Regions from separate parts of the Dorea sp. AM13-35 genome, predicted to be linked through region 1. Evidence: predicted binding sites of a transcription regulator. Region 1 holds the regulator's gene; each other region holds the start of a gene.
The links. The regulator Rex, encoded in region 1, represses fermentation and respiration genes when NADH is low (regulators of the CRP and FNR family bind a similar motif). The targets are predictions, from matches to a motif close to ATTGTTAANTANTTAACAAT.
Positions count from the first base shown of each region.

Region 1 (2,213 bases):
ACTGTGACTTTACCTGCATATTCTTTTCCAGGATAAAAGATAAGTCCGATCTTCTCAACCTGAAACGTCACTGTATAATCTGCGCGGAATGCAATACCAAGCACACAACCATTTCCGGCATTGATTCCCGATGGAATATCCACTGCAACTTTTGTTCCGGACGCTTCATTCATCCACTCGATAACTTCCCGGTAATGCCCGGTTACTTCCCGACTCAGACCAACACCGAATATAGCATCAATGATCAGGCTGTATGTGCCATCCGGGTAGTGGTCGCGGATCGATCCTCCAATGCTTTCAAAAAGCTTCCACTGATACCGGCATTCCGCACTTAAATGTGCCGGATTCCCCGCCATAAAAACAGTAACCGCACATCCTTCTTCTTTTAAAAGTCTCGCAATAGCAAAACCATCTCCGCCATTATTTCCCGATCCACAGACAATCAGAACATCTGTAAAATCCAGCTTTTCCTTTTTCATGGAATCAATACAACTCCTCGCCGCACGTTCCATCAGTTCCAGTGATGGGATACCGAGATTCTCTATCGTATCCTTATCTGCCGCCTTCATACTGTCTCCATCCGGTAAAAACCTCATATGCTCATCTCCCTAATATAATCGTACTTATGACACCTGCGGAGTCACAAAATCTTACATCCGCTTACTGACAAGCTCACATGAATGCAGGCTTTTCTGCTCTGGTATCATATAAAAAGGACGTATAAAAACAAGCCTGTATACACATGCCTGTTTCTATACGTCTGCTTTTACTAGTTCTTTCCTTTTTTGCGCTGGTCTTCATTATAACGACTGATGTTATAAGATAACTGCATCAGACTCTCTGACAAATGCACATTCTCAACAATGATGTTATCCGGCATATTGAGGTCCGTATGTGCAAAGTTCCAAATCGCGCGCACGCCGTTCTCCACAAGCATATTCGCAACTTCGATTGCCTTCTCTTTTGGAATTGTAAGTACAGCAATCTCTACATCATTCTTCTGGACAAAGGACTTCAACTCGTCCATCATGCGGATCGGCACTCCACGAATCGCAACTCCCTCCAGACGCGGATTTACATCAAAAATTCCGGTCAGGATAAATCCACGTTTTTCAAACGCTGCATAATTTGCAAGTGCCTGTCCCAAATTACCTGCACCAATGATTATGATCTTATGATCTTCTTCCAGTCCCAGGATTTTGCCGATCTCTGTATATAGATATTTGACATTATAGCCGTATCCCTGCTGTCCGAATCCTCCGAAATTGTTAAGATCCTGACGAATCTGAGACGCAGTAACCTTCATCCTTTTGCTCAGATCGTTAGAAGAAATACGTTCTACCCCATTTTCAAGGAGTTCTCCTAAATATCTATAATATCGCGGCAAACGTCGGATGACTGCCTGTGATATTCCTCGATTATCCAATTTTTTCACCTTCCCATATATATTCTAACTGTTATTATATAAAATTGTATGAATAAAGTCAATTTTTTAGTAGTTTTTTTATTACGTTTTCGCTATAATAAGAACGTATGTGAACAGATAAGGAGGAATTTTTTATGATACTTGCCTGTCATGGAATTAACAAAACATTTGGTGAAGAAATCATTGTGAAAGATGGTTCTTTTCATATAGAAGATCATGAGAAAGCTGCCCTTGTAGGCCCGAACGGAGCCGGCAAATCTACTATTTTCAAGATAATTGCCGGAGAACTGCCGTCAGATGGTGGTTCCGTCATCCTGACCAAAGGAAAGACTATGGGATATCTCGCCCAGCATCAGGACATGAATACAGATCGTTCGATCTACGAAGAAGTGCGCACGGCAAAAGCAGATATCATTGCCATGGAACAGAAAATCCGTCAGCTGGAACTGGAGATGAAGGACTTAAGTGGAGACTCTCTGGAAGACCACATGGACTCCTACAACCGGCTGACCGCAGCATTTGAACGCGAAAATGGATATGCTTACGAAAGCGAACTGACTGGCGTCTTAAAGGGACTAGGTTTTCAGGAAGAAGAATTTACCAAACCGGTGAATACGCTCTCCGGAGGACAGAAAACCCGTGTTTCTCTCGGCAAACTTCTGCTTACTAAACCGGATATTCTGCTTCTGGACGAGCCGACCAACCACCTGGATTTGAATTCAATCACGTGGCTGGAAACTTACATATTAAATTATCCGGGTGCAGTACTGATCGTCTCACACGACCG
Region 1 covers NZ_QUCZ01000001.1:550,746-552,958, forward strand. Annotated here, with positions in the region: gene DW152_RS02690 (NAD(P)H-hydrate dehydratase) at 1-596, opposite strand, end outside; gene DW152_RS02695 (redox-sensing transcriptional repressor Rex) at 770-1,426, opposite strand; gene abc-f (ribosomal protection-like ABC-F family protein) at 1,561-2,213, shown strand, end outside.

Region 2 (2,213 bases), on a different contig from region 1:
TATTGTGGATAAAAACTAATAGGGAAATAACAGCAGAAGCCCCGTTTCACACATACCGGTGAAACGGGGCTTCTTTTGGAATTGATAAATAATATAAGTAAGCAAACAGCAAAAGGACTTATGCCTGTGCTGCTTCGTAAGTAGCTTTTGCATCACGGATCAGCTTGTCAAACTTGTCTGCCTGCCATGCAGCACGTCCGGTAAATAATCCGTCAATAGATGGCTGAACAATGAGTTCATTGGCATTGCCGGGATTGACACTTCCACCGTACAGAACCGGAATGTCCTTAGAAGCATCACCGAAGATCTCTTGCAGACACTCTTTGATAACTTTGTGCATCTCTTCTGCGTAATCTGCGGAAGCAGGTGTTCCATTTACACCGATGGACCATACCGGCTCATAAGCAACCCAGATATTCGGAACCTGTGAAACCGGAACATCGTGGAAGCCGACCTTTAACTGTGTGCGGAGCACTTCTGCGCTGATACCGAAATTCTTCTCTTCAGCAGTCTCACCAATGCAGAGCAGAGTCGTGAAGCCATGATTCAGAGCGGCTTTTACTTTCTTATTCTCTTCAACGTCTGTCTCTCCGAATACATGACGTCTCTCGGAATGTCCGATCATTACAAGATCCAGCCCGAGTTCTTTTAACATAACCGGTGAAATCTCTCCGGTAAACTGACCTTCGTCTTCCCAACACATATTCTGTGCACCGATTTTTACATAATTGCGGTCTACTTTATTCACTGCACTTTCCAGTGTTGTATAGGAAGGAATGATGAACAGTTCAATCTCGTCACGGCTGATGTCCTTTGTATGTTCAACCAGTGACTGGAGATATTCTACAGTCTCCTTGATAGGCTTGTACATTTTCAGGTTACTTCCAAAGTATAACTTTTTCTTCATGTCATCCTCCTCGATTCTATATGAAAAATTGTTGGTTTCATTATACATCCGAAACGAAAAAAATGCAACAAAATCCATGACAAAAAAATAACAAAACGAAAAAACGAAAAAAAACGAAATAATAGGCGCAAATAATAGTAAATATTCACAAAAACTGTAATGAAAATGTGTTTGAATCTACTGAAATGATAAAAAGCTATTGAAAAACGAAAGCAAAAGTAATAAAATAAAATCAACAAATGAAAACAAAACAAAAATACAAAACATAAAACGAAAGTATTCGAAAACGAAAGGAAGAGAAAAATGAGCGAGAAATTCAGACCAGTTACAGCAATTACAATGGGAGATCCGGCAGGTATCGGACCAGAGATTGTAGTAGGAACTATGCTTTCAGAAGAGATTCATGAATGCTGTAAACCATTTGTGATCGGAAGTCAGGCAATCATGGAAAGAGCTGCAAAGGTTCTTGGAAAAGAATTAAAATACAACAAGATCACAGATCCTTCCGAAGCAAAATATGAATTTGGAACAATCGATATTCTGGAAACAGGAGATTACGATACAGACTCTATCGAGTGGGGAAAAGAGCAGAAGCTTGCAGGACAGATGGCAATCGACTGGGTTATGAAATCTATCGAACTTGGAATGGCTAAGAAAGTAGATGCAGTTTCTACATCTCCGATCCACAAAGGAGCTATCAAATTAGTCGGAGTAAAAGAGCCTGGACATACAGAGATTTATCAGCATCAGACAAATTCTCCATATGCGCTGACAATGTTCTCATGTCATAAATTAAGAGTATTCTTTGTAAGCCGTCACATGTCATTGGTAGACGCTTGCCACTATGCAACAAAAGACGTAATCTTAGAGAACGTTATCAACATTGATAAAGAACTTCGTAAAGTCGGAATCGAGAATCCACTGATCGCAGTTGCCGGATTAAATCCACACAACGGAGACAACGGATTATTCGGAACAGAAGAGCTTACAGATATCGGACCGGCTGTTGAAGCTGCAAAAGCAAAAGGAATCAATGCAATCGGACCTTGCCCGGCTGACTCTGTATTTAACATTGGCAAATCCGGTAAATTCGATGCAATCCTTTCTCTGTATCACGATCAGGGACACATTGCTTGTAAGACACTTGATTTCGAAAAATCCGTAACACTGACATTCGGACTTCCGTTTATCAGAAGTTCTGTAGATCACGGAACAGCATTTGATATCGCGGGAAAAGGAATCGCAGGATGTGTAAGTCTGATCGAATCTACGAAGGTTGTAGCTGAGTATGCTGCAAAACAGCACG
Region 2 covers NZ_QUCZ01000006.1:13,059-15,271, forward strand. Annotated here, with positions in the region: gene DW152_RS07715 (triose-phosphate isomerase) at 119-907, opposite strand; gene pdxA (4-hydroxythreonine-4-phosphate dehydrogenase PdxA) at 1,211-2,213, shown strand, end outside.
Region 2: the regulator Rex is predicted to act here: its motif matches at 983-1,002, upstream of pdxA (4-hydroxythreonine-4-phosphate dehydrogenase PdxA).

Region 3 (2,213 bases), on a different contig from region 1:
ACACAGATGACGGAAGCTATGTTGAAAACGGTAAAGTTGTAGGAATCGACAAAGTAAAATCTATTCTTGCAGAGTCTGACTCTTCTTTAGACAATGAATTATCATTCTATTGCGGAACCGGATGGAGAGCTACAATCCCATTCCTGATCTGCTATCAGAATGGTGTGAAGAACATCAGCGTGTATGATGGCGGATGGTGGTTATGGCAGCTGAATTGGCAGAAAGACAAAGCTGCATGGCCAATCCAGGACGTATCTGCAGATGTTGTAAAGAACTATGCACAGCTTAGCTTTGCAGCAGAAGAAGTAAACAAAGATGCTTCCGGTAAAATGCTTGTTGCAGGAGCTTCTGCAGCAGAAAATAAACTGGCTTGCTGGCCGGCACGTGTAAGCAGTAAAGTTGTTTACGGCTCTTCCGACAAGAAGGTTGCAACAGTAGATGCAACTGGAAAAGTTACAGCAGTCGCAGCAGGAGAAGCTACTATTACTGCAAGAACAAAAGCTGGAAATAAGGCAACATACAAAGTTGTTGTAAGCCCGGCTCAATAAAATGAATCTAAGTGCTTACAGGTATGAAATGGTTTAAGCATAATGATTTATAAATAAAGAATATAATACGAATAAAATGGTGCTTTGCGCAGATACGCAGGGCACCATTTTCTATATAATAGGAAACTTCATTTCTATTCTTTTTAATCCTGATTAGGAGGTTGTCGGAAGGAAACATATTCAGTCAGAAATATCTGTGAAAAAATCGAAATCTTGTTAAATATTTACGTATCCCGTTAAATGATTAATTACTGTCAATTCGGTAGTATTCCGGGAAAAAGTATGTTACACTCGCGATAGATTGTGGCGGACTGTTATTGCAAATGGGGAAAGATACAAAAGTATTAATATGTCATACACAGGAGGTATTTATTATGGCAATAACAATTGGCATCAACGGATTTGGACGCATTGGCAGAGTCGCATTCCGTATTGCCATCGATCAGCCGGAGCAGTTTAAACTTTGTGGGATCAACGTAAGAAACGCTGATCTGGATTATATTCTTTATATGATCCGTTACGATTCAATATTCGGACGTTTTCAGGGAACGCTCGAAAAGTATGAGGATGGAATCATCGTTAATGGTGAGAAGATTCGTGTATACTCGGAAAATGATGCTGCAGACATTCGTTGGGGGGAATGTGGAGCAGAATATATTATAGATGCGACAGGTGCTTACTGTACTACAGAGAAAGCAATGGCACATATCAAAGGTGGCGCGAAGAAAGTAATCATTTCCGCACCTGCTAAAGACCAGGATACACCGACATTTGTAATGGGAATCAACCACGAACTTTATCAGCCGTCTATGCATGTTGTTTCGAATGCATCGTGTACAACAAACTGTCTTGCACCATTGTGTAAAGTCTTAGAAGACAATTACGGAATTGAGTATGGATTAATGTCTACGATACATTCTGCTACAGCTAAGCAGAAAGTAGTTGACTGCCGTTCACTTAAAGACTGGCGTACAGGACGTGCCGTATTTGGCAACCTGATCCCATCCACAACAGGAGCTGCAAAAGCGATTTCACTCGTTATTCCAACATTAAAAGATCGCATGAATGGGATTTCTTACCGTGTACCGACTTCAGATGTATCCATTGTGGATTTGAATGTTGCTTTAAAAACAGAAACCAGTTACGAAGATATTTGTAAGAAAATGAAAGAAGCTTCAGAGACATATCTGAAAGGAATTTTAGATTATATCGATGACGAAGTAGTATCTTCTGACTTTATCGGAGACAGCCATGCATCATCCTTTGATGCACGTGAAGGAATCCAGATCAATGGACATTTCTTCAAGCTTATCAGTTTCTATGATAATGAGTGGGGGTACACAAATCAGATTTTCCGCCTGATCAAACATATGTATCAGGTAGATAACGGTATCAAATAGTGATACCAGGGTTGTAGAATGAAAAAGTAAAAATATAAGAAAAAGTAAATATCCGTAATAACAGTCGAAAGTCACGAAAAAGCATCTCAGGAGAATTGTCGATGAGCAGATCTTCTGGGGTGCTTTTTCGTGGTGAGATGTTTCTGTGGACTTGTGAGATACAAGCTGATTCTTGGTGTCTTACGCCGGAAAAGTATTTACATCTGCAAGAAAAAGCAAGATGCAGATGCAATTCTCAAGAATTATAAAAAACATAAAAACAGAG
Region 3 covers NZ_QUCZ01000006.1:156,509-158,721, forward strand. Annotated here, with positions in the region: gene DW152_RS08440 (rhodanese-like domain-containing protein) at 1-548, shown strand, start outside; gene gap (type I glyceraldehyde-3-phosphate dehydrogenase) at 923-1,948, shown strand.
Region 3: the regulator Rex is predicted to act here: its motif matches at 761-780, upstream of gap (type I glyceraldehyde-3-phosphate dehydrogenase).

Region 4 (2,213 bases), on a different contig from region 1:
TCGATCGGCACGAATTCATCCGGCTGCTCATCTGCAGCTTCAATGATGATTCTGTCATCTGTAATCTCTGTTACTTTTCCGTATACACTGGCATAGATGTTAGCTCCAAGTCCAGTCGGTGTAGCAATCAGTGTACCTTTTTTTACATCCGCCCCAACTTCAACGCACGGTGCACACGGTGCGCCAACATGCTGACGTAATAAAATCTGTACTTTTCCCATGACACTATTCTCTCCTTTTCTTTTATATATAAGTAAAAAACGAAACCTATACCATAGTTCGTTTACTTATTCTGACTTAACTTCGCTGTTACATTCTGTTCTTCTGACTTTTAAACTTTTAATATAATATGTAGATAATGCATACTCTCCAGCTTTCTGCTGTGAGAATATAAATTGTATAATCATTATTATTCTTTTTTTATCCGTTGTTCAGCTCGCCACATTCCTTTATTCATAGATGCTTTCTATAAGTTATTTTTTTAACGTAACATAGCTGCACTTCTTCTGGCGGAGGCATGTGGGAATCGAACCCACCCAGGACGCTCTTAACGCCCCACACTAGTTTTGAAGACTAGGAGGCACACCAGTCACCCATCTACCCCCATATTATACGCTTTTCATTCGCTTGTTAAGAATAGCACAATATTCGTTATTTTTCAACACTTTTTATTTAAATTTATAATATCAAAAAAGCATTGACTTTTCAAGGGTTTTCGTAGATAATAGAAGCAAGAGATTAAACGCGGTACTAGAATACAGTCTATTTGTTAATTTTATATCGTACTTTTGTATAATTATTCGTGTTTATCACTGAATTTGCTCTCATTTTTTTGAGTCTATTTTAAAAAAGGCACATTGCAAACTCGGGGTTTCTATGTGTTTTTATAAAATTTATAGAGGTTTTCTATAAATAATAATTATTCAATATCTCATATTAAGGAGGGACTAATTATGGAGTTAAAAGCAAATGTGAATTTTGCAAACTACGAGGCAGCACTTCAGGTTGTTGACGCACATACAGCCGGAGAATTTTGCCGTATGGTAATCGGGGGATTTCCAGAGCCGGAAGGCAACACTATGATTGAAAAGAAAAAATGGATGGAGGAGAATTACGATCACGTTCGTACAGCTCTGATGCTGGAGCCTAGAGGACACCACGATATGTTTGGCGGTTTCTTATGCAAACCAGTCAGCGACGAAGCAGATCTGGGAGTTATCTTCATGGATACAGGCGGATATCTGAACATGTGCGGACATTGTACAATCGGTTCCGTTACTGTTGCAATCGAAGCAGGACTCGTTGAATCCCACGAAGGTGAAAACGAAGTTGTTCTGGAAGCTCCTGCAGGAATCATTCGTACAACAGCTGTGGTAGAGAACGGAAAAGTTACAGGTGTTACACTTACAAATGTACCTGCATTCGTTTACAAAGACAACTTAACAGTTAATATTGACGGAGTAGACATTCCTTATACTATTTCATTCGGTGGAAGTTTCTTCGCATTAGTTGATACAACTAAGCTTGACATCGGAGAAATCAATGCCAAGACAGTTCCGGCATACACAGCTCTCGGAATGAAGATGCGTGATAAGATCAATGCTGAAGTTAAGATTCAGCACCCAACACTTGACATCACAGAAGTTGACCTTGTTGAGTTCTACGGACCAACACCAAATCCGGATCAGGCTACTATGAGAAACGTTGTAGTATTCGGTGATGCTCAGGCTGACCGTTCACCTTGCGGAACAGGTACAAGTGCTAAACTTGCTACACTTCATAAATGGGGTGAGCTTGGCGTTGGAGAAGAATTCATTTACGAAAGCTTCATGGGAACACGTTTCAAAGGTGTAATCAAAGAAGAAACTAAGATCGGTGATTACGATGCAGTTATTCCAATGGTTACAGGTACAGCTTACCTGACAGGTGTTGCTACATATATTATCGATGGAGACGATCCGTTAAAATACGGTTTCCTTATCGGATAATTATTCATCAGATTATATTTACGGGAGAGAACCTGTTTCTTGGTTCTCTCTTGTTTTATTATAGCAGTATAGAAAATGTATCATGACAGCACGGCTACATCTCCACTGCTAACCAGCGATAAATCACATTTCACGGAATTTACCGCTCATATAACAACGAGGAAAGGAAACATCGTATGCCAAGGAAAAGACAATCCACAAAGAGCCGCATTGTTAAAGCTGCAT
Region 4 covers NZ_QUCZ01000006.1:53,693-55,905, reverse strand. Annotated here, with positions in the region: gene DW152_RS07975 (proline reductase-associated electron transfer protein PrdC) at 1-221, opposite strand, end outside; tRNA gene DW152_RS13260 (tRNA-Sec) at 508-605, opposite strand; gene DW152_RS07970 (proline racemase family protein) at 954-1,988, shown strand; gene DW152_RS07965 (TetR/AcrR family transcriptional regulator) at 2,165-2,213, shown strand, end outside.
Region 4: the regulator Rex is predicted to act here: its motif matches at 766-785, upstream of DW152_RS07970 (proline racemase family protein).